Regions from separate parts of the Anaerobacillus sp. genome, predicted to be linked through region 1. Evidence: predicted binding sites of a transcription regulator. Region 1 holds the regulator's gene; each other region holds the start of a gene.

Region 1 (8,500 bases):
TAAGGATTGTTTTAAATGAATACTAGCAAACGACCTAGATTTTTCTCTCAACAGTTGAATGTACAAAAAAGACCACATCATACTCGATGCGGCCTTAAAGACATGTAAAGATAATTCAATACAAAACAGTCTTCCCTCCGCTGGCATGATCCAGATCAGGTACACGGTCTGTGACAGATTAGTCATCTTCTCAGCCTAGTCTTCTAGGCTCCCGTAGCTGTGAAACATATTCTTTTTTTCATCATAACATAGATTACTAATTAGTTAATACTAAATAGCTCTGTAAATTTATTTTTTCGTCTTCTAAGCAGATAATATTTTTTTACTTTCTTGTTCTTCACTAGCTTTACCTAACAGCCAGCCAAAAGGCACAGTCAAAAGAGCAATAACTCCTAACAGTAAGAAACCCTCATTAATTGCTTGTAAGCTAGCTTCTTCCATTGACCCTACATTAGGAAAAACTTGTACTTTACGAACCTCATAGAAAACCGAGATAAAGACGATGCCTAAAGCCGAGCTAATTTGCCTTAGGACATTATTCATCGCGGAACCCCTTGAAATGAACTTCTCAGGTATCGCATTCATTCCCGCCGTTGTTGCAGGCATTGTTGAAAAGCCTTGACCAATCCCACGCATTGCCATAAAGACGAAAATCAAAATTAAAGATGTTTCCATCGTTATAAACCCTAAGAGCATAGTAAAAATTGCAGTTATTAATAATCCGGAGGTAACAACTAGCTGAGGACCATTACGATCTAGAAGTCTACCACCAACTGTCATAAAAATACCTGTAAAAAGTGCTGCAGGTAGGAAAATTAATCCCGTTACGATTGGTCCTAGACCATAAACATGTTGAACTAATAATGGAATAAGAAATATCCCTCCAAATAGTGCTAACGATGTCGAGATTGAAATCCAAACACTATAGGTATAAGCCTTATTTTTAAAAATCGTTAAATCTAGCAAAGGTTGTTCAATCCGTTGTTCAATTTTCACAAAAAGATATAGCGATATTATCCCAATAAAAATTAATGCTAGATTAGCTGGTTGAACTAGATGTTCTAATGCTGAGACTCTCCCTAGAGCGTATAGTATTGCCCCAACACCAACGGTAACCGCCACGAAGCCCCACTTATCAAAAGTAATCCCTTTTACTCTATTCGTATTCTTTAAGTACTTCCAACCAATTAAAATACCTAAAAGTCCGGTTGGTACATTAACTAAAAATAGCCATTGCCAACTACCTTTCTCAATAATAATACCACCAATCGTCGGACCAATAGTTGGTGCCATCATCGCAGCAATTCCCCAAATTCCAGTTGCGAGCCCTCGCTCATGTCTAGGGAATACTTCAAATATAAGTGCCATTGACAGTGGCATCATAATTCCACCGGCAACTCCTTGAATCCCACGGAAAAATATAAGTGAACCTAGATCCCATGAAAATGATCCTAAAACAGAACCGATGATAAATATTAATAATCCGATTAAATAAAGTTTCTTCTTTCCAAATTTATCTCCTAAGTAACCGGTTAAAGGCATTGTTATTCCCATCGTTACCATGAAGATTGTAATTACCCAGCCAGTAGATACTGCATCAGCACCAAACACCTTCATTAAATGAGGAACTGCCGGATTTAACATACTATTGTTTAAAATAATTGTGAAAGTACCCAATAAAACAGCAATTACGACAAGCCACTTTTCGGGGAGTAAATTTCTCATTTTAATTTCCTTTCGTTTACCGAAATATATTCTTTCTTTACTATACCATGTTAGCTTACTTATTAGAATAAAAACCCCTTATTATTGAAATAAAAAAAGGTTACCACTTTGAAACAAAAGTGATAACCTCCTATATTCGTGTCTAGCGCAATAACGTTCCCATTTTACATTGGGTAATGCTTAAGAAAATAAATTAATGACTGAAGTTCAACAGATAAATCGATGTGATGAACTCGAACATTAGTAGGGACCGAGAGTCGAGCTGGTGTAAAATTTAAGATCCCTTTTATACCAGAAGCTACTAGACGATCAGCGACCCTTTGAGCAACCGAGACCGGTACAGTTAAAATTGCTACCGTAACAGATTGATCTAACACTTTTTCTAGATCATCTAAATGATGAATGGGAACACTTCCAAGTTCTTTCCCTACTTTATTTGGATCGACATCAAAAGCCATTTGAATTTTTGTACTATTGTTCTTTGAAAAATTATAATGTAAAAATGCTGTTCCTAAGTTCCCGACACCGATTAATGCAACATTTGTAACCTCATCTTGATCTAAGGTTTTTCTAAAAAAAGACAACAGGTAATTTACATTATACCCATACCCTTTTTTACCTAGAGCACCAAAGTAAGAAAAATCACGGCGAATTGTTGCTGAATCTACCTTCACTGCTTCACTTAATTCCGAAGAGGATACCCGTTGCTTTCCTGACGCTTGTAAATTTTCTAGGAATCGATAATACAAAGGTAATCGTTTTGCAGTCGCTTGAGGAATTTTCGTTTGATCAATATTCATAATTCTGCCTCCAACCTGTACCTTCAAAACTAGAAGGACAAAACATAATCAATGGGTTTCTCCCCATTCATTCAATCCTCACTTACTATCTTTCATTGTTTACCAATTCACAAATGGTTACTGAAAATCATTAGTTTCAACTTTAAATTGAGCTTTTTAAATAAGGATTTACTCTACTTCTTTCTCTCGTTTAAAATCGCCGCTTTTGCCGCCTGTTTTTTCAACTAAGTATGTAGGTCCAATAACCATTCCCTTATCTACCGCTTTGCACATATCATACACTGTTAAAGCTACCGCAGAAGCAGCGGTTAACGCTTCCATTTCTACCCCTGTACTACCCTTTGTTTTTACTTTTACATAAATATTTAGTTTGTGATTTTCTTCTTTTGTACTCCAATCAAACGTTACATCAACACCTGTTAAGGCTAGTGGATGACACATTGGAATCCAGTCCGCTGTTCTTTTTGCAGCCATAACTCCCGCAACTTGAGCTACTCCGAGAACGTCCCCTTTTCCTATTGAACCTTCTTGAATTTTCTCAAAGATTTCTTTACTAACTTCGACACTCGTCTGGGCTAAAGCGGTTCGAACTGTCTCGTGCTTCTCTGAGATATCGACCATTTTCGCGCGGCCTTGTTCATTAAAATGAGTAAACGATGACATATCAAATGTCCCCTTTCAATTCATCACAAATATATTGTACACCATTTTGTCAATTTTGTAATCGTTTCAAAAGTTGTAACGTAAATGAAATATAGTAAATTACCATGACAATTCTAGTTCTCTTAAATGCTAACGGTAAAAGTATTATTTGCTTGTCCACAATCGATTACGGTACACTAACTGTATGATTATAATTGATTGTGCGCTAGATTGCTACTAATGTTAGGATGATGAAATAATGATACTTTTACAATGTGTTCAAATAACAAAAAACTTCGGTGCTGAACCAATTCTATCCAATATAAAGTTAGAAGTCCAATCCAAAGATCGAGTCGCCATTGTTGGACGTAATGGTGCTGGAAAGTCTACTCTTTTAAAAATTATTGCTGGAAAACTTTCCTATAGCTCAGGGGATATCATCATACCTAAAGATGTGAGCCTTGGCTATTTAGCTCAAAATACAGGCTTAGAATCGACTCGCTCGATTTGGGATGAAATGTTAACGGTGTTTGAACCGCTTATAAAAATGGAGAAAGAACTACGCGAATTGGAAATGAAAATGGCAGATCCAGATTGTATAGGCAATGAAAAAGTATATGAGAAAGTTTTAAAAGACTATGATCTTCTCTCAGAAAGTTTTAAGGCTAAAGGTGGCTATAAATACGAAGCTGATATCCGTGGTATTTTATCTGGATTGCACTTTTCTGATATGGACTATTCTACGACCGTCTCAACTTTAAGCGGAGGGCAAAAAACCCGTCTTGCACTAGGGAAGTTATTATTAACTAGTCCCGATCTTCTTATATTAGACGAGCCGACAAATCATTTGGACTTAGAAACTCTTGCTTGGTTAGAACAATATCTACTTCATTATGAAGGTGCTATTTTAATCGTGTCCCATGATCGCTATTTTTTAGATAAGGTTGCTAATGTAGTGTATGAAATCTCTAGAACACGAGCAACAAAGTTCGCTGGAAACTATAGCTATTACCTAGACGAAAAAGAAAAACGGTACGAAATCGAGTTGAAGCAATACGAAAAGCAGCAAGATGAGATCGAAAAGCTACAAACATTTGTGGAAAAAAATATTGCCAGAGCATCGACAACTAAGCGAGCACAGAGTCGCCGTAAGCAATTAGAACGAATGGAACTGTTAGACCGCCCTCAAGGTGATGAAAAATCAGCTCGGTTTTCGTTTCAGATCATGAAACAAACAGGAAATGATGTCCTTAGAACCGAACAACTATCTGGAGGATATGATAGTCCATTGTTTAAAAATCTTAATTTATCGATAAACCGTTCTGAAAGCATTGCCCTCCTTGGTCCAAACGGAATCGGGAAATCGACGCTTTTAAAAATTATTACGAAACAACTAGAGCCCCTCGCTGGCCAAATAAGATATGGAAGTAATGTTCTGATTGGTTACTATGACCAAGAACAAGCAAAGCTTAACTCTAATAAACAAGTACTTTACGAATTATGGGATGACTATCCACTAACTCCTGAAAAGGAAATCAGAACGATCCTAGGGAACTTCCTCTTTAGCGGTGATGATGTATTAAAGAGCGTATCTGATCTCAGTGGTGGCGAAAAAGCTCGAGTTGCTTTAGCGAAATTAATGATGCAAAAAGCTAATTTTCTTATTTTAGATGAACCGACGAACCACCTTGATCTTGATAGTAAGGAAATTCTTGAAAATGCTTTAATCGATTATCCTGGCACAATCCTTTTCGTTTCCCATGATCGTTATTTTGTCAATCGGATGGCAAGTCGTGTCGTTGAAATGACTAAAGATGGTTTAGTTGATTATATTGGTGATTACGACTACTATCTTGCTAAAAAACAAGAAAACATCGAGCGTAAACAATTAAAAGAGCAACAAGAAGTGAAAGTTCAGCAAACAGACGAACAACCGTCTAAACAAGCATTTTTACAAGATAAAGAAGCAAAGCGAAAAGAACGTCAACAAAAGCGCCGCCTTGAAGAAATCGAGGTGGAAATTGAAAAATTAGAGCTTTCGATCGCAGGAAAACAAGAAGCGCTCTGTGATCCTGATGTTTACCATGACCACAATAAAGTATCTCAGTTGAATATCGAAATTGAACAGCACAAACAAGAACTTGATACTCTAATGGATGAGTGGGCTGAATTAGAGGCATAAGGATATAGTATGGAGTTTAGAGTGACTATAAAGATTTCTTTCTAGCTAACTCTAAACTTCATCCAATACCCAATAATAGCTTGTACAAACAATGATAAACATTGAGGTTGCTGCGGCAACGACTCCAGAATCATTTAATAATAGTAACGCAACCGAACCAACAACACCTGCTTGAATTAAAAGTCGACGAACTCCACGAGTAACAATCTCCTTTTTACGCCACAAATACAATGCAATTAATAGATATGTCGTAACAAAAAGCTGGGTCCAATTACTAAAGCGGAAAATCTTCCAATTCATCTCTAATTTTCTCTTAATCGTATCAATAATATATTGAAAATCACCTTCAAACATTCGCGAAAAGGCGTAGCCAATATGTGATTCTTGTTTATTTAATTGCATCAGAAATAACAACACTAATGTAATGACTACAATACCGAAAAAAATCAGTAAAAACTTACGCCAATTAACCTTCGGAAAATAGCCTCGATAAATAAAGTAACCGAACATCAACGCTGCCGATAGTGTTGCTCCTGCGTTTGCCCCTAAACCTGCCGAACTCAACAAAAATAGTTGCGTGATCCCGACAATAGTTACCAAAAGCCATCTTTTTATTCTTTGGCTTTCTAGTAGCAGCAATCCTGAAATTAAATAAACACCCGCATACTCATTTCCAATCCCGTAATATCTAGCGCCAATTACTGGGTCATACCCTAAATACGACCTTTGCATAAAATAGTTACCGATAAACAAGTCGACCGTAATTGTAATAAACAGTGCTATACTGATAAAAAAAATTGGGTTAGGGATGAATTTTAATACTAAAAACCCGGTTAAGAAGCTTAAAACAATCAATAATAGTAAATATATGTTTGGTTCTAAGTAGTTGAGACTATAAGGTGTAAGTAATAACAACAAAGGAGAACTAATGCCACTAATTAGTAGTGTTTTTGCGACATGTTTCCATGTATTGTTTTGATCGCGAAACATAATAATCACACTTGTCATGATTAATAAAATAACTAATAGAGTTATGTAACTTGATAACACCACATTTCGAGTTTTGAAAATAAGAAACATCAAATCTATTTTTGATAATCCTTCTTCTAAGGTTGAGTTGCTTGCTGCTTTCTTTTGCAATGGCTTTCCAAAAAAGTGACCTAAATCTTTTATTCCATAAAAATCTAAGATTGTTGGGGCAATATCTAAATTACTGACAACAAACGGTTGCCTAGTTGTACTCGATAGCAAATAGTAGTTAGCCGAAATTGCAGTCGATTGCCAATAAAATATTGGTGCAAGCCTTTCTTTATTTTGATAGGCATCACTATGAACCATTGGTGATAACAACATAACATTTTGTGGATAACCTTTCTTTAGTAGTTCACTAAGGAAAGTCTCTAGATTTAATAATGTTAATGCATATTGTTGTAAGAAATACTCTGCAGTCATATTTCCTTTTTGTTGATATAATCTGTGCAAATCTCCCCATTCAACAACAGTAAAGCTTGGGTCTGCTGAGTTATTAATTGTGGATAATGTTGCAATAATATAATCTACATCCATTACTACTCCAGAAGCTGATCCCGCACTTTTTTTTGTAGCTTCTTGGATGAGCCCATCAGATCTACCTTCTTGATCCATCGTCAACAAGGTTCCATAACGGACCTTTTGAGAACCAGCATCACTATTACCAATGAAAAAACTCTCAATACCATGCTCCTTTAACGTTTCCCCGAGGATACCAATTTGGGAGCGATATGTCGTTTGCTTATTTTTATCCACAAGCTTATGTAACATTGGATGAAATATAACACCATCATCAACAACCTTGCCTGTCCATTGTTGATAAAGCTCATTCACTACCTCTTTGTTTTCCACCTCCCCATTTACGTAAGCGTTCCAACCTTCAACACCTAAACTTCGCGTACCTGAGGCGATAGTAACTATATTATTCAAATATGAATAATGCCCATCTGGACGAATATTCATTGCTGACATTCCCCCAGCCATCCACAGCTCTTGCTGTTCTCCATTCTCTTTCAACCATTTCACTTCTTGGAAAGAGAAGTCTGGGACTATAATTATTGTAAGTTTCTTTCCCAATTCCTCAGCAAACGTAGTTTTTCCACAAATTATTAACAGAATAATTAAATAGCTAAAGACGATTTTTTTTAAGATGTTCATAAACTCCCTCTAAACAAATAAAACGTAAATTTTCTGACATATCCACATTATCAACAACTTTACCCACAAATAAAACCCTATTTTACAAACGTTTTAAGAAAGTTACTAACAATATCCACATAATTATCCCCAAAATGTTTATTAACACTAATACCCCTTATTTCGACACGTTTTTTAGAAGTTATCCACACTATCCACAATTGAGTTGTTAATAAGTACCTACGTTCTCTATTGACTTATACTCTAGCTACATATGCACAAAAAAACTGCCATGCATAAAGGCAGTTTTTCCAATTATTCTTTTTCTAAATCAAATCCTGGATTACCGTTTAGATCAAAACCTGCAAAAAGTCCTTTTTCCAGTTTTACAAAGGCTGCGGCTCCAATCATCGCAGCGTTATCTGTGCATAAATTCAGTGGTGGAATTACAAGTTCGATGCCTAGTTCCTCAAAATGTTGTGTTAACTTACTTCTCAGCCCTTTATTTGCTGCAACCCCACCTGCAATGAGAAATTGCTTTACGTTATATTCTAGAGCTGCTCTCTTAGACTTTTCTACAAGAACTTCAATAACACTTTCTTGAAAGCTTGCAGCAAGATCTTCACTCGATAACTCTATTCCTTTTTGACTTGCGTTATGCAGAGTATTAATCACGGCAGACTTAAGACCACTAAAGGAGAAATCATACGAATCCTGCTCCAACCATGCTCGAGGAAGCTTAATAGTTGGAGTTCCAGATGCAGCTAAGCGATCAATGTAAGGGCCCCCGGGATATGGTAACTTTAAAGTTCTTGCAACTTTGTCATACGCCTCCCCTACTGCATCGTCTCTTGTTTCACCTATTACTTCAAAGCTTCCGTGTTCTTCCATATAAACAAGCTCTGTATGTCCACCAGACACTACAAGAGTCATCAATGGAAACTTAAGTTCAGTAATAAGTTGATTAGCATAAATATGTCCGGCA
Region 2 (8,500 bases), on a different contig from region 1:
CTTTTTGATTGAAAGGTTAATTCCGCGAAGGACCATTTTATCACCGATAGTTTTTATAAGTCCTTTTGTTTCTATCATAGGTGCCAGCTCCTTTAATCCATAAACCTTTGCAATTCTATTTTTACTTTTACTAAATGCTCACGATATAGAGATCCCTTTTTTTCAAATTGCTCATCCGCAATTTCACCAGCTTTATGCAATTCCTCTAACTCAAGTAATTTATTCATAATAACTTTTTGCTTTACAACGAGCTCCTGGAATACTTTTTCATCGCTATTTGCTTCTACCTTTTCTTCAGAGGCACGATGTTTCAGTTGAAAATAAACAAACCAGCCAATTCCAGCTAATACAATAAGAACTAAAATAGCCGTTACTAGATGTGGATCAAAACTCCGTAAAGGAGATGAATACCACATTCTTAAGTGACCTGGATTATGAAAAGATGGGGTAGATCTCGTAACAGCTGAAGCTAAAATTAGTCCAACCATGTTACTTTTCCCCTCTCTCTTTTCTCAGCTTTGCTAATTCTTCTTCGATCTCTACTTCAATATCTTTTACAAAGCTATCATTACCTGTTTTACTTTCTTTTTTCTTCTGATTTTCTAGTAGCTCAGATGCATGACGCTCATACTGGGCTTTTAATTTCTGATAATCTTCTTCTGAGAGTTTTTGCATATTATAATCCATTTCTAGCTCATTGAGCGTAGCATATAGACTTTGTAATGAAATTTCATCTGTATCATCTTTAATCTCTACAGAAAGTTTAGTATTATTTTTCCTTAACAAAGGTGTAACTACTAAATAAAGAGAAAATGCTACGATTATCACACTTAATATAACAGCCATTATATTCACATCCTAGAAATACTTTTTTCGTTCTTCATCAATCATTGATTTTACAATTTCATCTTCTAGTTCTTCTTCTTCCGTGCGTTCTTCAAAAAGAGATACTTCTTCTTTATTACCTGCCACCCATTTACGGATAACAAAGACAATTCCGATGCCTGCAATCCCTAGAACAGCGAACGGTAATATCCAAGCAGTTAAACTAAAACCTTTCTTTTCTGGCGCTGTTAAAATCTCTTCACCGTACATGCCGATGTAATAGTCTTTAATTTCATCCTTTGTTAAACCTTCGTCCATCATTTCTTTTATTTCACTCTTAAAAGAATCATTTAAACCACAGCCTTGCATATTGCATTCAAAATGATCTTGACCGCAGCCACACATACACATGAATTGAGAGGCAACTTCTTTAAACTCTGCAGATTTATAGTCATATTGATCCCCGGCATATGCGGGGATCACTGAAATTAATAATAATAGTGTTAAAGTAGCAATCACTTTTTTCACTTAATACACCTTCCTTTGCGGCCCTGTGTACCGCGGTGTAATATTTCCATATTTACCTGGCCAGATTGCAAAAACTGAACCGATAACTATGATAAAACTACCAATCCAAACCCATTTTACTAATGGATTTACTTTCACGACGAATGTTGCCCGCCCATCACTTTCCCAAGCACTCAACACTACATATAAATCTTCACGTAAATTACCAAGTACTGCTACTTCCGTAGATGGTTCTTCCCAGTTACCATAGAAAATTCGTTCTGGCTGAATATAGCCAATGTCTTTACCACTTTTTGATATATGAATGTTAGCAAAGACAATATCGTTAATCCCTTCAGATCGTTGCGCCAAATATTCATATGTTAGTACATAATCTTCAATTTCAATTGTTCCGCCTTTAGGGACGGTTTTCATCGTTTCAGTATCGAAGTTCGAACCAACAATTCCTATCGCCATAAATGCAATACCGAAATGGACAATATATCCACCGTACCTACGACGGTTCTTTAACATTAGCCAATACAATGCAACTGGATATGCTTCTTTAGTAACTTTTCTTCTCGCCTTAACACCTCGGTAAAACTCAAGAAAATGCGTTAAGATCATAAACGAAATAATTCCGAAAGCAATTATTGGATATGCTGCTCTTAATCCTAATCCAACTAATAAGCCAACAATAACTAAACTGATTAATGCCGGGATTAAGAAGTTATCCCGTAAATTTTTAGCTGTTGAACGTTGCCATGCAATCAATGGACAGACGGCCATGACGAAAATTAATGCTAGTAAAATTGGTGACATAACAGTGTTAAAAAACGGTATTCCCACTGTGACTTTCGTACCCCTTACAGCCTCTGAGACTAAAGGAAAGATCGTTCCCCAAAATACTGCAAACGTCCCACCAACTAAAATTAGGTTATTAACTAAGAAACTACTTTCTTTTGAGAAAAACGATTCGAATTGTCCACTATCCTTTTTCAATAAATGGTAGCGACTCATTAATACGTATAATGAGAAAATAACTGCTAAAGCCATGAATATTAAGAAGTAAGCTCCTAAATTAGAGTCTCCGAACGCATGCACTGAAGTTAAGACTCCACTTCGTACAAGGAATGTTCCAAATAGCGTTAACGCGTATGATAAGATAATTAATGAAATATTCCATATTTTTAGCATGTTTTTTCGCTCTTGGATCATAACTGAATGAAGATAGGCAGTAACTGTTAACCATGGCATAAATGAAGCATTTTCTACAGGGTCCCACGCCCAGTATCCACCCCAACCTAGCTCCATGTAAGCCCAGTAACCCCCGATAACATTTCCTAATGTTAAGAACACCCAAGCGATAATCGTCCAACGTCTTGTCATCTTAAGCCAAAATGCATCAACATTTTTTATAATTAAGGCGGCAATTGCAAAAGCAAAAGGAACGGCTAAACCTACATAGCCTAGATATAATGTTACTGGATGTAATAACATCCCCGGATCTTGAAGCATCGGATTTAGTCCACGACCTTCAATTGGTACTTGATCCAAAAGTATGAACGGTTTTGCAACAAAACCTAGGATTAAATAAAAGAAAATTGTATTTGCTAGCATGATTGCAGCAACATACGGCGCCATTGGATTGTTCTTCATCTTTCTTGAATAAACAACCATTGCCGTATACATTGTTAAAAAGAATGTCCACAGAAGTAACGATCCAGCATTACCCGCCCAAAGCGCAGCTAATTTGTATAAAATCGGTAGATCTGAACTAGTATAAGCAGCGACATATTCAAACTGGAATTGACTAGTTCCTAACGCTGTAAAAAGGATTAACATTGAAATTGATGCTAAAATAAATACTATCAAAGTCGCTGCTTTACCACTGTCTACTAACCTTTGATCTTGTTTGTAAATACCTAAGATAAAAATTGTAAAGGCATATATTGATAAAGCTAAGGCTAAATAAATTGATAAATTACCGATTAAATGCATGTTGTGCCACCTTCTTTAAGTTCGATTTTAGAGTTCTTATTTATCATTTAATAACTCTTTATGGAATTCCGGATCGTAATCGTTCGGATCTTCACCTTCATATTTAGAAGGACATTTTGTTTTTACACGCTCCGCTCGAAATGGCTCTCCTGGTTCGATAAAGCCTTCTATAATCGTTATAACACCTTCTGAAAAATTATCAGGTCTAACACCATGGTGAAAAACAGAAAGAACATTTCCATCACTATCAACAATATCAAAACGTAATTCGATTTCGTCAGCTCGCCAATCGATTGAGTTTTCGATTAAAAAGCCTTCCGTTGTTACATATCGTTCTTCATACTTCTCTGGATTTGCTATAACTTCATGAATAGCAATTTCTGTCCCACTTGCTCCTGGTGTCGCAGCAATTAATAAAATTAAAATAGCAAGTATAATCGTACAGCCCCCAAGTAACACTTTCGTATTCTTTTTCATTTAAGCTCCCCCTATTCTATTAAATTAACCTAATTTTGCACGTTTTTCTTTATAAATTTTCTCATCAATTAATCCGTCAGTTAGCATTTTTCTTAGTTTCTTAATTTCCTCTTCTTTATTTACTATTTTTTTTGGTACTACGTTGTTTTCTTTAACACTAGAATTAGGCTCATTCTTCTTCCGTAATACTATAAAAACGAAAGCTCCAACAATAATTATAGATAAACTAATCATGATAATATTTTCAGCATTCAGAAATGTATCATTTTGTTGTTGCACTCCTTGTTGATTAAAACCCGCATGGGCGTCATCATCTGGTGCACTGAAATCATTTAATGCCTCCATGGTTGTAACGATATCTTCTTTCTTATAAGATACGGTAAGGTCATATAAATCGCCTTTTTTTACGTCACTATGTTCGTACATATGAAACTCAAGTCCGAACGTCATAGAATTCAAATCACTTTCTTTATCAATTGTAAAGTTTTGAGCTTTGTATGGGGCGTAAACTGCGATGTTAACATTATCAATATTTGTATCTGCAATAAATTCAAATGTAAAAGTTCGGTCAACGACACCTTCAATTGGAGCACTGAAATATTCTAAAACAAAATGGTAACTTTCATTAGATTCAATTGGATTTTGTGGTATCCAAGAAATATAACCTTCCTCAACGTTTACAGTGTAGTCTTCTTCAATTGGTTCTGCGTCCTCATCATTAAGGAACTGTGCTACAAAACCCGCATTAAATTTCGGAAGCTTCGTAGGGACACTGATTTTAATTTCACCTGAGTAGGGTGCTTCAGAGTGATTAGTAATCGTTCCGTGATAGCCTACTAATAGTGAGGGAATATTGTAATCCCAATCTTCAGGATTAATAAATTCAGGCATTAATTTAATATTTAACTCCGTTAATGCTATATCTGAGTTGTTGGATAAGGCTTCATTTGGTGGCAATACTGTTAGTTGCAATAAGAGGATCATCACTAACAATACAAAGCCTCTAAAGATCTTTTTCATATATCTATCTCCCCTTTGTTTTCTATATAATTCATACTTCAACTTTAATAGTTAAGGGGTTTCATAACTGTGAGAAAGATCACACTTTAGGGTGAAATAACTGTGAATGATTTATGTGATAATGTGGGATTTATACAGCTTAATTGGAGAGTCGACTAATTTCCATGAGCAGAATATTAATATTCATATCTATAAACAGTAATGAACACAAACTTAAACGAAGTTTTAAGGAAAGTATTGTCTGTTTTTTTTTACACAATTAACCACAATAACACCGCACATAATTATGTACGGTGTGTTATGTTTTATTTAGTTTTGAGCTGGGAACCACTCATTTATTGCGTGTGTGTGCTTTTCAAAAGTATCTTCCTCATTCACTATATTTGCCATAGTAACACTAATTTGCCTTTTCAACTCATCAATATCCTCGCCAAGCTTCACAAGTTCTTCTGTAGCAATGACAATCGCTGCTTGTGACTCAATCGATGATGTCCTAAATGCATCAATAGATCCATCAGGGTTATGGAACCCGTAAGAATTTTCCGCTGCAATGTAATCCCAGAACCATTGTGCTTTTCGGACATGTTGTTGAGCTTCTTTGATTTTAGCTTCAGGTACGCCCGCTGTAATCATTCGGTTCACATAGTAGTGAGAAATTGTATTTAGTTCTTGAGCTTCTAAAAGAGCGACTTTATGACGATCTTGAATATCTTCAACACGGTCTTTTAAATATGTTGCCGACTTGTCTGAGTGACAGCTACGACATGATTCTTCAACAGTTTTTAGAGGGGAACCCCACCTGTGAGAAGAGATTTTCTTTTTGCCGTCAACCCTCTGATAAGGCATATGACAATCGGAACAAGTTACTCCAGCATTTCCATGTGGGCCATAGCTTGATAATTCAAACTCAGGATGTTGTGCTTTTAAAGATGGTGTTCCAGAAATCTTATGAATCCAATCATAGTCAAAATCTTCTTCTTTAGCTATCGTTTCAAAATACTCATAAATATTTTCAGCTCTTAATCCTTTATCCCAAGGGAAGGTAACTTCTTTTGTTTCAGTCTTAAAATAGTATTCAACGTGACATTGTCCACAAACATAAGATCTCATTTCATTATGTGTTGCTGCTGTTAAATCAACACCTTTGCGTTCCATAGCCCTTGTAAATGAAGGGCGCGTAATCCGTAAATCCATAGTTACAGGATCATGGCAATCAGAACAACCTATTGATAGATGTCCCCACTCTCCTAATTCATCCATTTCTCCACCTAAACCTAATTGTTTAACACGTGGTAATATTTCTTCCTTGAAATTAGCACCCCAATAACCTTCACCAAACTCTTCTTCACTTAAAAGAAGTGGGACGACTGTTGCTTTACAAGTTAAACATGAACCGGTTGTTTTGTCATTCACTCGCTTAATATTTATTTGATCCTCTAAGGCATACGTATGGCCTCTTGTTAAGTTATATTCAAGAGAAAAACCGTAACCACTCCATAACGCAGGCTGATAAGGTTCGAGAGAGGGATCACTTTTAGAAATAACCTCTTTTTCGTCAACCATATTTTTCATGTAACTTTCCCAATGCAATGGAAATTTATCTTTAAAGGCAGTGTTTAAAAATTCATTTGGATCTAAACCTGTGTCCATTGACATGCTTTCTTCAGCTTTTGAGCTATTACAAGCCACTAAAGCTAACATTAGTATTATTGAAAACATCGCCATTAGAATTGGCTTTTTATTTAAGCTCCCCATTTGTTTCAATCCTTCCATCTTTTATTTATCTATTGAAGTGGAAATTCCCCGGCTCAAACCATTCTGACGGCCTAAAATCCCCTTTATTATGCGGTACTTGACGGTGACATCCAATACAGCTATCTTTTACATCATGAGATATATTTTGTAAACCTGGTTCATGACAACTAATACAGTTTTTTTCGATAATTTCCTTCGAACTATCTGTTGCGTGTATAACATCTGGAAGCGAACTAGCTCCAAAGGTAGTTGCGTAACCATGGCTTACTGCGTTTATCCCTTTAAACGTATACTTGGCAATCTTACTATCTGTTGGTGCGTGACAATCATTACACTTAAGCGCTGAGTGATTAGAATTTTCAAAGTTTGTAATGACATGTTCATAAACATGGCAGCTAGCACAAAACTCTGGCGTATCCGTTGCATTGATCGCCCCCTCTGTTACTGCGAAAAAAACAATTCCTATAAATACACCAATTAATGAAAATAGTAACAACTTATTATTCATTTTTTTTAAGATGTTTTTCACATTCTCCCCCCCTTTTTCTTAAAATTGATACTATACTATACTAATTTTATAAATTTACTAGGAAATAAATTTACATTATTACCTAGTAGTGGCTTACTACCAAAGATTAAGTTGAAAACAAGTAAAACTTAGCTTTATTTGCGCGTTTCATCTTTTTACATAATTTCTTTGTACTCTTAGATTACTCTGATCTAAACTGAGTAACTGTGAGAAAAGTCACCACCAATAGTGAACAAAATGTGAACTTTATCACACTGAGCTCTTTTGACAATACTTGGCTAATTTTGAGTTTGTCTTACACAAAAATATTTCATTCCTTACTGAAGTAACAAAACTAACTGATAATAACTTGGTTTTCATATTGTTGAGATGTTGATTTTTCATATTTCATAAAAAGCTTTTAGAAAACTACCACCATAGACATTTTCTAACTGTGAATTATGTCACAAAAAGTTTGTCAAAAGTGTGAAGTGTTTTAATTTGAAAAGTAGCTATTTCTATCTCTTCATGCCGTAAAACTCTAACCCATTTTAAAGGCCATATAGCTCACACAAGAATACGACCGAAAAATTCTTCAAAAAAAAACTCTATCCAAAGGTATTATCCTTGAATAGAGTTTCTTATATTAACTATTCTTTGTCACGGTGGTTCGGGAACCACTCGTTAATTGCTTGTAAATGTTTTTCATGATTTACTGTTTCATTAACAACATTTTGCTTAGTGATTTCAATTTGACGTTTTAATTCATCAATGTCTTCACCGTTTTTCATTAACTCTATAGTAGCAATCTCAACAGCTTCAGCTGAAGCCTTGATTGATCTTCTAAATGAGTCTACTGCAGCATCTGGATTATGGAAACCATATGAATTTTCAGCTGCGATAATATCCCAGTACCATTGTCCTTCACGAAGTAAATGTTGTGCTTCTTTTAGCTTCGCTTCATCGATAGCTAATCCCTCATCAAGACGAGTCATCATTCTATTTACATAATATGTTGCTTGAACACTAAGTTCTTGAGCTTCAAGTAACCCAGTTTTGTGGCGTGTTTGAATATCTTTTACACGATCTTTTAAATAAGTTGGTGACTTATCTGCGTGACAAGTACGACAAGATTCTTCAACTGTTTTTAGAGGAGAACCCCAACGGTGAGAAGAAATTTTCTTCTTGCCGTCTACTCTTTGGTAAGGCATATGGCAATCTGCACATGATACAGTTTGGTGAGGACCATAGCTCCAAAGTTCAAACTCAGGATGCTGCGCTTTTAAAATTGGTTGGTTCGTTAGACGTGATACATATTCACCTTGAAATTGTCCTTCAACTCCAAGTTTTTCTTCATAATAGTCCCACATATTTTCCATTCTTGTACCTTGTGCCCAAGGGAATGTT
Region 3 (6,644 bases), on a different contig from region 1:
GTTTTTGCCTTCTTAAGTTGGACAGGTACGGCACGTTTAGTTCGTGGGGAATTCTTAACGTTAAAGAAACGAGAATTTGTCTTAGCAGCCCGAACTATTGGTATGTCAAATACAAGAATTATTTTCGGACAAATTTTACCGAGTGCATTTGGACCGGTTATTGTCGCAGCGACACTTGCAGTAGGTGGATTTATTCTAGCAGAATCAGCATTAAGTTTCCTAGGGTTAGGTGTACAGCCACCGAAAGCTACTTGGGGTAACATGCTTACGTATTCGCAAAGTGTTACAATTTTCAGAAATGCTTGGTGGTATCCAACTTTCCCAGGTGTGATGATTTTACTAACAGTATTATCGTTTAATTTTGTTGGTGATGGCTTGCGAGACGCGCTAGATCCACGTGTAATTGAAAAGTAAATAACTGAAAAGCTTACCTATTTAAATTTAAATGGGTAAGCTTTTTTTATTTTCGCATATATTAGGTGGTTAATCGGTTAAAAACGGAATTGATTATTTTCTTCATATAGTTTTAGGGGAATTAAAAGATGATTGAGATATTTATATAGGAAATTCAAATGATCAAAGAATATTATAGGAAACGTATAAACCATTTCGTGGTAAACATTACATGAGTCTATTTTCCTGAATTTATAGTGTTAACTAGGAAAACATGTTATTGTTATATTAGAAAAACATTAAAAAAACAACTGAAAAGTTAAAATTAATAAAAGGTTTAAATAATTCAAACTAATTTTATTATACTTATATATAAGGTAATTGCTGTGATTATACTTATTGTTGATCGTAGTCACTGAGTATTCACAAAATTTCTTTTAATAAATAAATACCATTTCTTTATCATTGACATTTTTGTTACATTAATATAGTATTTTAAACGTTACTCTTTACTCTTAAACTATTAGCTTATTGCTTGATAATAGTGTTAATGGCTTTTGCTACTATAATAATAGCTTATTGCTTTATAGCTTAGTAGGCGAAAGTACGCTTTTAAGGTGGTGAATGCATAAGATGTCTACATTATTAGAAGTTAAAAATTTAAAGACCCACTTTTTTGCTAAAAATAAAGTGTTGCCTGTTGTAGACGGGGTAGACTTTGAAGTGAAAAAAGGTGAAACATTAGCTATAGTTGGTGAATCAGGATCAGGTAAGAGTATTACTTCTCTTTCGATTATGGGTCTTGTGCCAAAACCAGGTGGTAAAACAGTAGATGGGGAAATTATCTTTGATGGTACAGATTTACTCTCACTAAGTGAAAATGAGATGTTCAAAGTTCGAGGTAATGACATTGCGATGATATTCCAAGAACCGATGTCTTCTCTTAACCCAGTACTAACAATTGGTGAACAAATTACAGAAGTTTTAATTTATCATAAAAAATTAAGCAAAAAAGAAGCGCGATTAAAAGCAGTAGAGTTACTTAAAATAGTTGGTTTTGCGCGCGCTGAAGAAATATTAGATGATTATCCGCACCGTTTATCTGGTGGGATGAGACAAAGGGTAATGATTGCTATGGCAATGAGTTGCGACCCGAAACTATTGATTGCAGACGAGCCGACAACTGCATTAGATGTAACTGTGCAGGCGCAAATCTTGGAATTAATGAAGGAATTATCTGAGAAGTTCAATTCATCAATTATTCTAATTACTCACGATTTAGGTGTTGTAGCAGAGCTTGCTGATCGTGTAATTGTTATGTATGCAGGACAAGTTGTTGAGGAGTCTGGTATTGTCGAATTATTTGACAATCCACTACATCCATATTCTCAAGGGTTACTAAACTCAGTTCCAAAAATCGATGAAGAACAAGAACGATTATCTTCGATTGGTGGAAATGTACCATCACCAGATAACTTTCCTAAAGGATGCCGTTTTGCAACGCGTTGCGAGCAGGTAATGGAAAAATGTTTAGTAGAACAACCAAAATTATTAGAAATACACCCAGGACGTAAATCACGTTGTTTCTTGCATGAGGAAGGGGGTAATAAATAATGACTATAAAATCTGTAGTTAATAACAAAACTGAAAAAAATGACATCCTTCTTGAAGTTAATGGTTTAAAAAAATACTTTCCTATAAAATCAGGGATTCTACAAAAAACAGTAGGTCATGTTAAAGCGGTAGATGATGTAAGTTTCTTCATAAAAAAAGGTGAAACGTTTGGTTTAGTTGGTGAGTCCGGATGTGGTAAATCAACAACTGGAAGAACGATTATTCGACTATATGAGCCTACAGAAGGTGAAATTATATTCGAAGGTCAAGACCTTTCAAAAATGAATGAAAAACAACTTATCCCTTATCGTAAAGATATCCAAATGGTTTTCCAAGATCCATACTCATCATTAAACCCTAGAAAAACTGTCGGGACAATTTTAGAAGAGCCATTTAGAGTTCATAATCTATATTCGAAGCAAGAGCGTAAAGAACGAGTTGAACATCTTTTAGATCGTGTAGGGTTAAACCCATCAACACGTGACCGTTACCCGCACGAGTTTTCAGGTGGGCAACGTCAAAGGATTGGAATTGCACGTGCGCTTACATTAAATCCAAAATTGATTATTGGTGATGAGCCTGTTTCAGCATTAGACGTTTCAATTCAGTCACAAGTATTAAATATTATGAATGACCTACAAAAAGAGTTCGGTTTAACTTATCTATTTATTGCTCATGACTTGGCTGTAGTTAAGCATATATCTGATCGGATTGGAGTTATGTATTTAGGTCGAATGATGGAAGTTACTGACAAGAAAACTCTATATAGTAATCCGCTTCATCCATATACACAAGCTCTACTCTCAGCGATACCGAAAACACACCCTAGTGAAGTGAAGCGTGAGAGAATTATTTTAAAAGGTGATGTCCCAAGTCCGTCTAATCCACCTAAAGGCTGTGTATTCCATACACGTTGCCCTCAAGCAATGGATCACTGTAAAGAAGCTGCTCCAGTGTTAAAGGAGCTAGAACCGGGACATTTTGTTGCTTGTCATTTATATAACTAATAAATAAGATATGCTAAATAGTACGAGGTAACACAATTGTTTAAAAAGAAATCGTTGTTAACAACTTTAGCATTATCAAATCAAGTGCAGCGATTTACACATCACCCAAGAGTTGACATGTACAAAGTTAACGAATGGTGGTTAAATCAATAAGGGAATAGTAATTGTGCTTTTTGCATATCTAACCCTTTCTATTTAAACTAAGCATAAAGAAGAGGGAATATTGCCCTCTTCTTATATGCAAATTCTCTTGGTAAAGGAGTTTGAAGATGACGACATATATTATTCGCAGATTAATTATGATGATCCCAATTCTTTTTGGAATATCTGTTATCTCCTTTGCGATTATGTACGCGGCCCCAGGAAAACCTGCAATCATGAACTTAGATCCAGACATTTCTGTGGAAGACCGTGAAAGACAAATGGCGAAATTAGGACTAAACGACCCACCTCATGTTCAATATATCAATTGGATGGGGAATGTCCTAAAAGGAGATTTTGGTACATCATTTACTAAGAAGCAGCCTGTAAAAGATATGATCTTAGATCGATTGCCAAACACACTTATACTAATGCTCTTTTCAACTATATTAGCAGTAATTATTGCGATACCATTTGGGGTACTATCAGCTACCAAACAGTATTCAAAGTTAGACTATGGAGTTACAGTTACGTCATTTTTAGGACTAGCTACGCCTAACTTCTGGTTGGGGTTAATGCTAATTATGTTGTTTTCAGTTCAGCTAGGTTGGACACCTGTTGGTGGGGTATCAACACTAGGCGCTGATTTTAGCTTACTGGATAGACTACATCATTTAATTTTACCGGCAATTGTATTAGCAACTGCAGATATGGCCGGATTAACACGATACACACGTTCAAGTATGCTAGAAGTTATAAACCAAGATTACATTCGCACTGCACGTTCTAAAGGTTTCCGTGAGCGGAAAGTAATCTATAAACATGGACTACGTAATGGTTTAATTCCGATCATAACTATTTTTGGTTTAATGCTACCGACATTTATTGGTGGTTCAGTAATCGTCGAAACATTGTTTAGTTGGCCGGGTATCGGAAAACTATTTATTGATGCGACATTTGAAAGAGACTATCCTGTAATTATGGCTATCACAATGTTCGGTGCGGTACTTACAGTTCTTGGTAACTTAATTGCAGACATTCTTTATGCTGTTTTAGATCCTAGGATCGAATATTAGGAGGTGGAGAACGTTGACAAAATCAGAAGTAAAACTTCCAAACAAAACTACACAGCTTGATGTGCAATCATTGGGAGAAAGACGTTCCCTATTATCTATTATCGTAGCGAAGTTTTTGCAAAATAAATTAGCGGTTATTGGTTTAGTAATGCTAACGATTATCGTAGTTAGTGCTATTTTAGCACCGTGGATTGCACCACATGATCCAGATTTTCAAAATCTAAGAAATCGACTTGCTTCACCAAGTGCTGAGTTTCTTTTAGGTACTGATCATTTAGGAAGAGACATTTTTAGTCGACTCTTATTTGGTGGTCGAGTATCACTATTTGTTGGCTTTGTAGCGATGATTGGTGCTGTAACAATTGGTACAACAATAGGTGCAATCGCTGGTTATTTTGGTGGTTTAGTAGACTCAATTTTAATGCGTTTAGTAGATATTATTATTTCATTCCCTAATATCTTTTTATTAATTACACTTGTTGCTGTTTTAGAACCAAGCATTGATAAACTTATTATGGTTTTTGCCTTTTTAAGTTGGACAGGAACGGCACGTTTAGTTCGCGGTGAGTTCTTAACATTGAAGAAACGAGAGTTCGTGTTAGCAGCTCGTACAATTGGAATGTCTAATACACGGATCATTTTTGGGCAGATACTACCGAGTGCATTCGGTCCTGTCATCGTTGCAGCGACACTTGCAGTTGGTGGATTTATCCTTGCAGAGTCAGCACTTAGTTTCCTCGGTCTAGGTGTACAACCACCAACCTCTACATGGGGAAACATGCTTACCTATTCTCAAAGTGTAACAATATTTAGGACTGCATGGTGGTATCCAACATTTCCAGGAGTAATGATTTTACTTACAGTATTGTCGTTCAACTTTGTTGGTGATGGTCTACGTGATGCTCTTGATCCGCGAGTAACAGAAAAGTAATACTATCTTAAAAGGATAACCACTGAGTTATCCTTTTTTTATATATAAAATTACAACAATTTTACACAATTCACTAAAAAACAGTAAAAGTATTGCATGGAAAATCTAGTCAACTTCACAGTTTCTTCACTGAATTTTAAAAAGGTGTATCAGGGAAACCCTTATTACTAAAGGGTTTCTCTACTTTTTTTTATTTAACACATAGAAATCGTTCACACTTCTGTAACAAGAAAAGTGATTTTTATCACATTGTGGGAAAGTGTAAAAAAGTATGATATAGACAGGAAGTGAGAAACGTCACAACAGTAATTTTTTACACACGATAGTTTAGAATTTACAACTAGGTATTAAGCAAAGTTATCGTAAATAATTGCTTAATCTATAAATTTTTTAAAAAAATGAAGGGGGAGAAACCGATGGGGGAAAGGCTTAGAAGACTAGATAAAAAGCTCTTGTTATTTACGCTAATCGGGGTGTTTGTAGGGATCGTCCTTTTTGCTGGGACAGCAGGAACAATGAAGGCTACAGACTCAGGTGAATTTTGCTCTAGCTGTCACATTATGGGTACTGTATATGAAACGTTTGCTAACTCTAATCATGCAGCATTAAGTTGCAACGATTGTCACGCACCTACAGATAGCACAGTTTCAAAAATCGCTTTTAAAGCAAAAGCGGGTATGGGTCATATGTACATGAATACAATTGGCGCTAGTAAAATACCCGATGTACTTCATGCAACTGCTGACTCTAAGGACGTTATTAACCAAAATTGTATTAGTTGCCACGAACCAAGCTTACAAAATGTTCAACATGATGTAAAAGATAGTTGTGTTGATTGTCACCGTCAAGTTCCACATAGCAAGGGTGACTTTAGACCAGCAGAATGGTTTGAGCCGAAAGAATTTTTCTTTGTTGAACCAGGTAGAAAATAATGAAAGGAATGAAAAAAATGGGGAGAACTACAAGAAAATCACTATTATTAATGGTAACTTCATTCTTATTAATGCTCGCATTAGTAGGTTGTGCAAGTTCACAAGCACAAGAAAAGGAACCAATCAACACTGGACTTGATCCAGCAGAATGGGATAGTTACGCATTTAAAGATAAATTCCCACTACATTGGGAAAGTTTTAAGAAAAACATGGTTGATGAAAAAGAGGTTAAGCCTAAGAATGACCCTTCAATCGAACCGTATTTACCAATATTATGGAATGGTTTTGGTTTTGCTGTAGAATACAATTTAACACGTGGTCACACGTATGCATTTGAAGATCAAATGAATGTTAGACGTATTACTGGAAACCCAAATGCAATATCTGCTTGTATGTCTTGTAAAACAACACTATTCCCTAAAATGATCGAAGAATTTGGTTATGATAAAGCATTTCAACTGAATTATCATGATGAAGCAATGCCTTGGATCGATAAAATGACTGCACCAACTAAGACTGATGAGCTTGGAAATTATGGGCATGCTTCAGT
Region 4 (8,500 bases), on a different contig from region 1:
AGAGAGGTTTAATTTAGACGAAAACCTAAAAACGAAAGGTCTTTCAAAAGGAATGGAGTCATCAGTTGGGATTGTAATTGGATTAGCGAGCCGAGCAAAAATTACAATCTTTGATGAACCGTATATCGGTTTAGACGCATCAGCAAGATATCGGTTTTACGATCTACTTCTTGAAGAATATGAATTATTCCCAAGGACGATCATTTTATCTACTCACTTAATCGATGAAGTAAGTAATCTATTTGAAGAAGTTATCATCTTGCAAAACGGCAAGCTCTTACTTCAAAAAGACAAAGATGAACTTGTTGAACTAAGTTTACAAGTAAGTGGTAAAAGTGAGGTTGTTGATCAATATACAATAGGGAAAAACGTCATCCATGAAGCTGAAATTGTTGGTATGAAAACGGTGCAGCTATTTGGAGAGAAATATTCAAGTGAGGAAGCCATTTCATTAGGCTTACAAGTAGATCGCTGCAATGTACAACAGTTAATGGTTCATTTAACTGAGGAAAGAGGAGGTAAATAACATGAAAGAGTTGAAAGCAAACCTAGTTTATTTAATGTATGATCACCGTTATAGTATAACTGTTTTTTGGTCAGTGTTAGTAGCGTCAACAGCAATACTATTTGCGGTTTCCTATTTTATAAGTGAAGCTCATATGGGATTATCTTTAAGCTTAGCAATCTATATTTTTTGTGGGATTACAGGATTTGTATTAACAAAAGAGACATTCCCTTATTTAATAAAGTTAGGCTCAACGAGAAACGTTTTTCTTTTATCTTCAATTGTATTTAATGTTTTGTTAGCGGTTTTTATGTCAGCTGTTGCAGTTGGGGTTGATCAGATTGTAAAGGTAGTTGTAAAAGTTGCCAATGTAGTAAATTTTCAAGTGTTTAACATGTTAGAAGGAACGACGTTGGCATCGACTTGGTATAATGAAATCTTGCTAAATATAGTTATTTGTTTTTTAATGCTGTCATTTGGTTTTATGTTAGGAGCTGTATTTTATCGGTTAGGGCTAGTTGGTGGATTTAGTGGGATCATATTGTTGGTCTTTATCATTATCTTTCCTGAAACTAGAACTCTATTGGTGGATACTTTCATAAAAATCAACGACTCCAAATTAGAGATCCCGTTCGGTTCATTAATTTTGCTATCAATTTTACCAGTGTTACCGATTTGGCTTTTATTAAGAAAAGCCTCTACAATAGCGAATGTGACGAGATAACAATAAATCGTACAAGACGATTTATCAGCACAACAATAAAAGGACGCCTGATGCCAGGCGTTCTTTTATTTAAAGATAAGAAAGTATAACTTTTTGAACTTCAAAATTTGTCTAGATCCGAGCGTTCTGCACTTTTCTTTTCCTTTAGAGCAATGTTCCAAGAAACCACATCATCCCAAGTAAAAATAATAAAACAACGACAATAACGACGATGGCAATCCCGAATCCGAATCCAATCCCTGGAGTAGGAGGAGCATAGCCTGCACTTGGAAACCCGTACACAAATACACCACCTTTCTAAGTAATAATACAACTTATGTGAATAAAGGGATGGGTGTGTTTGTGAAGATGTTAGAGCTATGATAATTAGGCATTTTTTAGCACAAACAACCGGTGTTTTTTCAGTTTTCTTTTTAATCAAAATTCCACCAATCTCACTTTAAACAGCGCCTGATTTAAGCACAATTGAAAAAGGAAAATAATAAACTAGTTTATATATATATTTGTGAAATTGTAGAAAATGTCTAGATATATCAACAATGCTTATTAAAATCAATTGAAATGTGTAGAAACTAAGATAAATAGGCTTATTTAGGAATAGTAGTCTTAAACATTATTTTGATTATCTAGTATTGTGTAAAGGTGGAGATAATTTGAAAAATGTATCTTTGATTATTGCTTATAGACCAGATCAAGGGCCAAGAGACCAAATATTTAATCATGTACGAAAATTCTACACTAAATACTTCCCCGAAATGGAAATATGTATTGGTGAAAGTGATACAGAATTATTTAATAAGTCACAAGCTATTAATAGAGCAGCGAAAAAAGCAAGTGGAGATATATTTATCATCGTCGATGCTGACGTTATTTATGACCCAGCAATTATTAGCCAGTCAATTGAATTACTCGAAGATTCACCGTTAATTATCCCTTTTCAACGAATCCATTATATAAACGAAACAAACACCAAAAAGATATTAGAAACAGGTCAACTTTGGCCAATCAACGCTGGTGTTGATAATTTTGTTGTCGATGCAACCAATGGTAACTATGAATATATCTCCTTAGTAAATATAATAAAACGAGAAACCTTTGAAGCAATTAGTGGGTATGATGAGAGGTTTTATGGTTGGGGTGGTGAGGATGATGCGTTTAATGTAACTGTCAATACGTTGTGTGGGAACCATAAAAGGCTTAATCAAGATGTTTATCATTTATGGCACCCACCAGCACCAGGAAATCATCATTATTCAAAGGAACGACATGTTAACTATAGGATTAATATGGAGTTACGCGATCGTTTTTTTTCAGCAAGAGGAGATAGAGAAGAGATCCAACATTTGATTAAGGAAAAGTCCTATTATAACAAGGCTAATAGTTTGATAAATAAAAGTAATCGCTTCCTAGTGATTGGTCGTGTAGGGAATCGTTCAGAGCATCGGCAATGGTCCTTACCTAGTAGTGATAAAAACTTTGACTTGCTGCTCGATTATTATGAAGATGGGAAGGATTATCAGAGCGAATGTGACTTCTTTACAAAATCTAAGGAAATGAAATGGCCTAGCCTTTATAAAATCGTCGATCAATGGGGCGAGCGTATTTTAGAGTACGATGCAGTTTGGTTTTTGGACGGGGACGTTATTTTAGATGCTGAAACGATAAATCGGATTTTTCTTTTTTTTATGAAGCATCAACTTTTATTAGCACAACCAGCGTTAAGTGAATGTTCAAATTACTCTCACGATATTACAAAAGTAGCTAGAGGAAATTCATTAAGGTTAACAAATTATGTTGAGAGTAGAATACCAATTTTCTCAAAAGAAGCGCTAAGTTTATGTTGGCATACCTTTAGCAAAAGTCAATCAGGGTGGGGGTTGGATTTTCTTTGGCCGAAAATCCTTGGGTATCCTGAAGATAGAATAGCAATAATTGATAAATTCCCAGTAAAACGTCATAAGCCGTTTTATGAGCCAAATTATGATGAAGGTTCGGCTTGGGATGAGTTGTATGTTCTCTGTAATAAATACGGAATTGACCCATTTCAATTCAAAACTTACGCAAGTAAGTAAAAGTAAACAACGTTAGTTTAATTAATAGTTCTATGTGAAACCAAAGAGGCTCTCCTAAAAGCAAAGTATCAGTCACCTCGTCTACTAAAGATAGATTTGTACGATCATACACTTCTAATATAGTAGCACGGTGAGGAGCGTTGATACTTATCGGAGAGCCTCTTTAATTTTTTTATCAAAAATAAGGTCCAGTCCAACTCCAGGAATTCCCGTCATCTCGAAGGAAATAGCAAAGTTTTTTCTCAAAGGTTCCAACGACGATAAGGCGATTATCCTCTAATTGAGTGACGGTAATGGGGGTGATATTTTCTTTCGTGATAATTGTAGGACCATACCACTTATTTTGCCATCTATTATTTTCGCGCCACCAATGAGTAACTCCACGCTTTTTGCTTTTGGCAATTACTTCGAAATTTCCATAACCACTTTCGAAAAGAAGCGGCGTTCCCGTTACGTCATCTGTGATCTTAGTAGTTTCTAACCATCTTCCGTTTTCGTTATAAAAATGTGTTAATTTATTTTCCTTAATAGCAACTATCTCTAAATTACCGTATCTACTCGTGATCGGGACAGACGTTTTATAGTGTTTAATATCTTTTGAAGTTATAGGTACCCCATCTCTATTCAGGTCATCTTTTAGGTTATTTTTCTGGAGTTGCATAATTAATTGTCTTGCAGGGTCATGACTGGTTCTATGAATTGGGTGGCACAAGTATCTGTCTACATCTTCATTAAGACGAGAAATTAATTCACAAATTGTAATATAAGGCCTGTAGCGAATAAGTAAATTATGCATATCATACCCAATTGATGACTGTTTCGTTTGCATTAATGAAGGGTAACATTTAGCTCGCAAACCGAATTCTTTGACAAGATTAGCAAAAATGATTTCATCTGTTCCAAAAGCAGGAGTTTCAATTAATGCTTTTTTTAGTAACTGTATGTTTGTTGACTTAATTAAAGTTTTAGTAAAGCGTCTATTCATGACTTGACCTACGTTAAATGCTCCATATAGCGGATTAAATGTAAAAAAAGGCTCCCATCGCTTTCTGTCCTTTTGTATTTCAATACCACAGAAGTAATCTTGACTAGCAACCTGATAATCAACGGCCATATAATCAGTATCGCGCATTTCTTTTTCAATAAATTCTTCGTAGCCCTTACGTATAAATAGTGCATCTGAATCGATATTTATTAAGAAATCATATTCTACTTTAATTTCTTCTAGCCATTCCATTATTTCAATGAAATAAATAGTTGTGTATCCGTATTCTAGTTTTCTACTAGTAGGGCATACGAGTACATCTAAGTCCTTTAGTAGTTCTCGATCTTTTCCACCGTTATAGACGACTATTAAACTATTAGGACAATAATGCCTAATGTTATCTATTAATTGTTTAACAAGTTCTCGATTATCATGAATTAGTACTGCAAAGCATATTCTTTTTTCCCCCATTTGATCTAATGCCTCCATATTTAAGTCATATTTTTTAGTGTTGTTTTTTTCAGAATGGGATTACTAATTTTTATAATTTATGTGAAATTCGGAGTTTACGTGAATTAAGTAAACTGTGGATTTTTTAATAAATAAAATGGACAACTTACAAGTCGTACTAACTTAGAGTACTTTATATAGTAATTGTAGTTACAGAAGGGATGGACTTGATGGATAAAGTGAAAAAAGCAATTATACCAGCAGCTGGTTACGGGACGAGAAACTTGCCTATTACAAAAGTTTTGCCAAAAGAAATGTTTCCAATAAATAGAAAGCCTGCCATTCAATATATTGTTGAGGAGGCTATTGAAGCAGGTATTGAAGAAATATTGATCATTGTTTCTCGTAATAAAAATATGATTTTAGATTATTTTGATCGTTCGCTAGAGTTAGAAGCATTTTTAGAAAAAACAAATAAATTGCATTTATTAAAAGACGAGGTAATAACGAATTCGCCTATTCAGTACATGCGCCAATCCTATGCAGAAGGCTTAGGCGATGCAGTTTATTTAGGAAAACAATTCGTCGGAAATGAACCATTCGCTGTATTACTTCCAGATGATCTCTTTTTATGTCCAAAAAAAGGAGCATTAGCACAACTAATAGAGTATTATAAGACATCTTCAATGATTGGAATTCAAAGAGTAGAAGCTGACTTGTTAAAAAACTATGGAGTAGTAAAAGCGGAAAAGGTGAAAGAATGCCAATTTCAAATCTCTGATATTGTCGAAAAACCTGAAGTTTCTCCGCCGTCTGATTTAGCAGTAACTGGTCGTTATATATTTAATCCATCTATTTTTTCTTATTTAGAAAAAATAGAAAAAGGTGCAGGAGGAGAACTACAATTAACCGATGCTATTAAAGCGTCACTAGGGGATGAAAAATGTTTTGGAATAAAGATTGAAGGTGATCGTTATGACATCGGCAAAGAAGAAGATTACATCAAGCTGATTAACAGGCTGTGGAAGAACAACTCTCTGAAATCTGAAACAGGGAAATAAAAGTATTAGTTGCTTTTATTTGCCTGTTCTTTTTGGACTAGCATCACGAGACATGATTGAGATGTTAAATCTCTAGGCAGATTTACTTTTCACTGTAATATCAATCTATACAACCTACTTAAAATGTTCATAAAATGTTCGAAACCCAAAAATCCTTATAAATCACATGTTTCTAAGGAGATTGTTAATATTAAGCTTTTTTATGTGATTTTTTTCACAGTTATTAGTTAAGTTTAGTAATAATCTAAATTCATAAGAAAAGCTAAAAGTAAGTTGTTTAAATCGTTTATAGATTGTAACAAATAAATAATTGTAGAATATTTCAAAGTTATAAAATTTAGTTAGATAAAAGAAAAAAATATAAAGAAGCTTGGTGATGAAAATGCATGGAATAGGAAAAGGACATCCACATGGAAACGGGCACCCACACGCAACTGGTGGTCATCCAGGAGGTATGGGAGCGCAAATTGATTATGATAAAGACCCATTTATTGTTATTTGGGAGGTAACGCGTGCTTGTGAATTAAAGTGTGTTCACTGTCGTGCTGACGCACAAACAAAACCAGATCCAAATGAATTAAGCCATGAAGAAGGCATTAAGCTTATTGATGAGATATATGAAATGAACAATCCAATGCTCGTATTTACAGGTGGTGACTGCATGATGCGTAAAGACCTTTTTGATCTTTCCGAATATGCAGTTAAAAAAGGAATGCGCGTTTCAATGACGCCTAGTGCAACTGATAATGTAACGAAAGAAGCAATGGAAAAAGCGAAAAATGTCGGACTTTCAAGATGGGGGATTAGCCTTGATGGGCCAACACCGGAAATTCATGATCATTTCCGAGGAACTCCAGGGTCATTTGATTTAACAGTAGAGAAAATTAAGTACTTAAATGAATTAAATATGCCGCTGCAAATTAACACAGTTATCTCTCGTTATAATTATGATTCATTGGAGAAAATGGCTCAATTAGTTGGGGAATTAAAAGCAGTGATGTGGTATATCTTCCTCCTTGTTCCTACAGGAAGAGGGCAGATGGATGCGTGCTTAACGCCAGCTGAACATGAAAAAGTTTTCCGTTGGCTCTATGAATTAGGTAAAACTGCACCTTATGATATTAAAACGACCGCTGCACAACACTATCGACGTGTAGTTATTCAACAGAAAACAAGAGAGAACCTTGTTGGTAAAGGTGATATTCGTTATGAAGATTCAATTACAGATACTGCTTATTTAATTGATGGCTTAAAGCGTGCACCTAAAGGGGTAAATGATGGAAATGGTTTTATTTTTGTTTCCCATACTGGTGATGTTATGCCAAGTGGTTTATTACCAATTGTAGTAGGGAACGTCAGGGAAAAGCCTTTGAAAGAAATTTATCGAGAGTCTCCCGTACTGAAAGAGCTACGTAATCCAGATCTATACAAAGGTAAGTGTGGTGTTTGTGAGTTTAAATTTGTTTGTGGTGGTTCTAGATCAAGAACATACGCTGTAACTGGTGACTATTTAGAGAGTGAGCCATTCTGTGTGTATATTCCAGAGGCTATGCGCACAAAAGAAAATTCACCTTCTGTATAAAAATTAGAGCACGAGTTTGACAATAGTCAAATTCGTGCTTTTTTTTATTTGTCAAACATATACATAGCATTTTCCATAAACTGACGAAACTAGCAATCTGTGATAATAAGCCCTAGATACGGTGTAAATATTATAGTAGAATTATAGGAGAAATTGAATTTACTAGGAATTAATATTCATTTAACTGTGAAGTAATTTTCGGTCGAGTTCTATCGCTCCTTTCTTTTACAGGAACTGGAAACAACGAAACGAAAGAAGTCGGCCGAAATTTCTATGTGAAAAAGTTGGAAGTAGAAAGGGATAATATGAAACTTAAAACAAAATTATATATCGGCTTTGGAACTATTGTAATCATTTTGTTAGTTATCAGTACAATTGTACTCTATACATTGAGTCTACAAAAAGACAAAATGGAGAACATCGTAAGAAACAATTATGAACGGGTTAGTTTAGCTCATAACTTGAAATACAATGTACAGACAAAAGCAAGAATAGTCAGAGAGTATTTTATCCATGATGAAGATGAGCTGCCAACATTTGAAGAAGAAACAATTAAAGATTTAATTCAGGAATCACACATGTTGTTTAGTCATTTAAAACAATTAATAACTCCTGAAGACGAATTGAAAAACATTGTTAATGAGTTAGAGCAACTCAATGTAAAACATAATGCAAATATTGAAGCTGCTCTACAATTTGTGAAGACTGGAAATCATAAGTCGGCAAAAGAAATTATATTAGTAGATAATTCTGAAGTGAGAATGTCCTTAATTCATGGTATAGATCAGTTAACAGACAATGAAGAAGTTGCAATGGATTTAGTGTTAGATGAAGCATTACAAACATATCAATTTACACTTGTTTTATTTGCAATATTAATTTCAATTAGCTTACTGTTAGTCCTTTTTATTACAGCTTCAGTAATACGTAGTTTTTCCATTAGTTTAAATAGCGTTCGCAATGTTATGATGAACATACCTAAGCAATCTTTTGCAAAAATCCCGAGAATAGAAACGAATATTAATAATGAGTTTGATGATGTTGCTAAAGCTTACAATGAAATGGCAGACGCTCTAGAAGAATATGCTAACAATGAAAAGGCATTGAAAAATTCATTACAA

What was found. Region 1 encodes Rex, which represses fermentation and respiration genes when NADH is low (regulators of the CRP and FNR family bind a similar motif). Its sites were predicted from a motif close to TTGTGAAATATTTCACAA; they were not measured.
Region 2: a site for Rex is predicted at 7,352-7,369, ahead of ACK4M9_RS21435 (cytochrome c3 family protein). Genes of this name have one in related genera too.
Region 3: a site for Rex is predicted at 5,448-5,465, ahead of ACK4M9_RS21425 (cytochrome c3 family protein). Genes of this name have one in related genera too.
Region 4: a site for Rex is predicted at 6,000-6,017, ahead of ACK4M9_RS09660 (TIGR04053 family radical SAM/SPASM domain-containing protein). Genes of this name have one in related genera too.

The regions. Positions count from the first base shown of each region.
Region 1 covers NZ_JBKBWN010000030.1:9,762-18,261, forward strand. Annotated here, with positions in the region: TPP riboswitch at 115-225, opposite strand; gene ACK4M9_RS21720 (MDR family MFS transporter) at 304-1,725, opposite strand; gene ACK4M9_RS21725 (redox-sensing transcriptional repressor Rex) at 1,890-2,525, opposite strand; gene moaC (cyclic pyranopterin monophosphate synthase MoaC) at 2,694-3,188, opposite strand; gene ACK4M9_RS21735 (ABC-F family ATP-binding cassette domain-containing protein) at 3,427-5,349, shown strand; gene ACK4M9_RS21740 (hypothetical protein) at 5,401-7,536, opposite strand; gene tsaD (tRNA (adenosine(37)-N6)-threonylcarbamoyltransferase complex transferase subunit TsaD) at 7,831-8,500, opposite strand, start outside.
Region 2 covers NZ_JBKBWN010000028.1:7,575-16,074, reverse strand. Annotated here, with positions in the region: gene ccmA (heme ABC exporter ATP-binding protein CcmA) at 1-78, opposite strand, end outside; gene ACK4M9_RS21470 (hypothetical protein) at 93-488, opposite strand; gene ACK4M9_RS21465 (hypothetical protein) at 490-846, opposite strand; gene ACK4M9_RS21460 (cytochrome c-type biogenesis protein) at 859-1,353, opposite strand; gene ACK4M9_RS21455 (heme lyase CcmF/NrfE family subunit) at 1,354-3,333, opposite strand; gene ACK4M9_RS21450 (cytochrome c maturation protein CcmE domain-containing protein) at 3,370-3,810, opposite strand; gene ACK4M9_RS21445 (hypothetical protein) at 3,835-4,830, opposite strand; gene ACK4M9_RS21440 (ammonia-forming cytochrome c nitrite reductase subunit c552) at 5,140-6,585, opposite strand; gene ACK4M9_RS21435 (cytochrome c3 family protein) at 6,611-7,114, opposite strand; gene ACK4M9_RS21430 (ammonia-forming cytochrome c nitrite reductase subunit c552) at 7,744-8,500, opposite strand, start outside.
Region 3 covers NZ_JBKBWN010000028.1:721-7,364, forward strand. Annotated here, with positions in the region: gene opp4C (oligopeptide ABC transporter permease) at 1-414, shown strand, start outside; gene ACK4M9_RS21405 (ABC transporter ATP-binding protein) at 1,027-2,007, shown strand; gene ACK4M9_RS21410 (ABC transporter ATP-binding protein) at 2,007-3,014, shown strand; gene ACK4M9_RS21415 (ABC transporter permease) at 3,284-4,231, shown strand; gene opp4C (oligopeptide ABC transporter permease) at 4,293-5,162, shown strand; gene ACK4M9_RS21425 (cytochrome c3 family protein) at 5,579-6,094, shown strand; gene ACK4M9_RS21430 (ammonia-forming cytochrome c nitrite reductase subunit c552) at 6,112-6,644, shown strand, end outside.
Region 4 covers NZ_JBKBWN010000005.1:343,142-351,641, reverse strand. Annotated here, with positions in the region: gene ACK4M9_RS09690 (ABC transporter ATP-binding protein) at 1-526, shown strand, start outside; gene ACK4M9_RS09685 (hypothetical protein) at 528-1,229, shown strand; gene ACK4M9_RS09680 (hypothetical protein) at 1,374-1,511, opposite strand; gene ACK4M9_RS09675 (glycosyltransferase) at 1,883-3,301, shown strand; gene ACK4M9_RS09670 (hypothetical protein) at 3,477-4,757, opposite strand; gene ACK4M9_RS09665 (UTP--glucose-1-phosphate uridylyltransferase) at 4,967-5,797, shown strand; gene ACK4M9_RS09660 (TIGR04053 family radical SAM/SPASM domain-containing protein) at 6,180-7,379, shown strand; gene ACK4M9_RS09655 (response regulator) at 7,685-8,500, shown strand, end outside.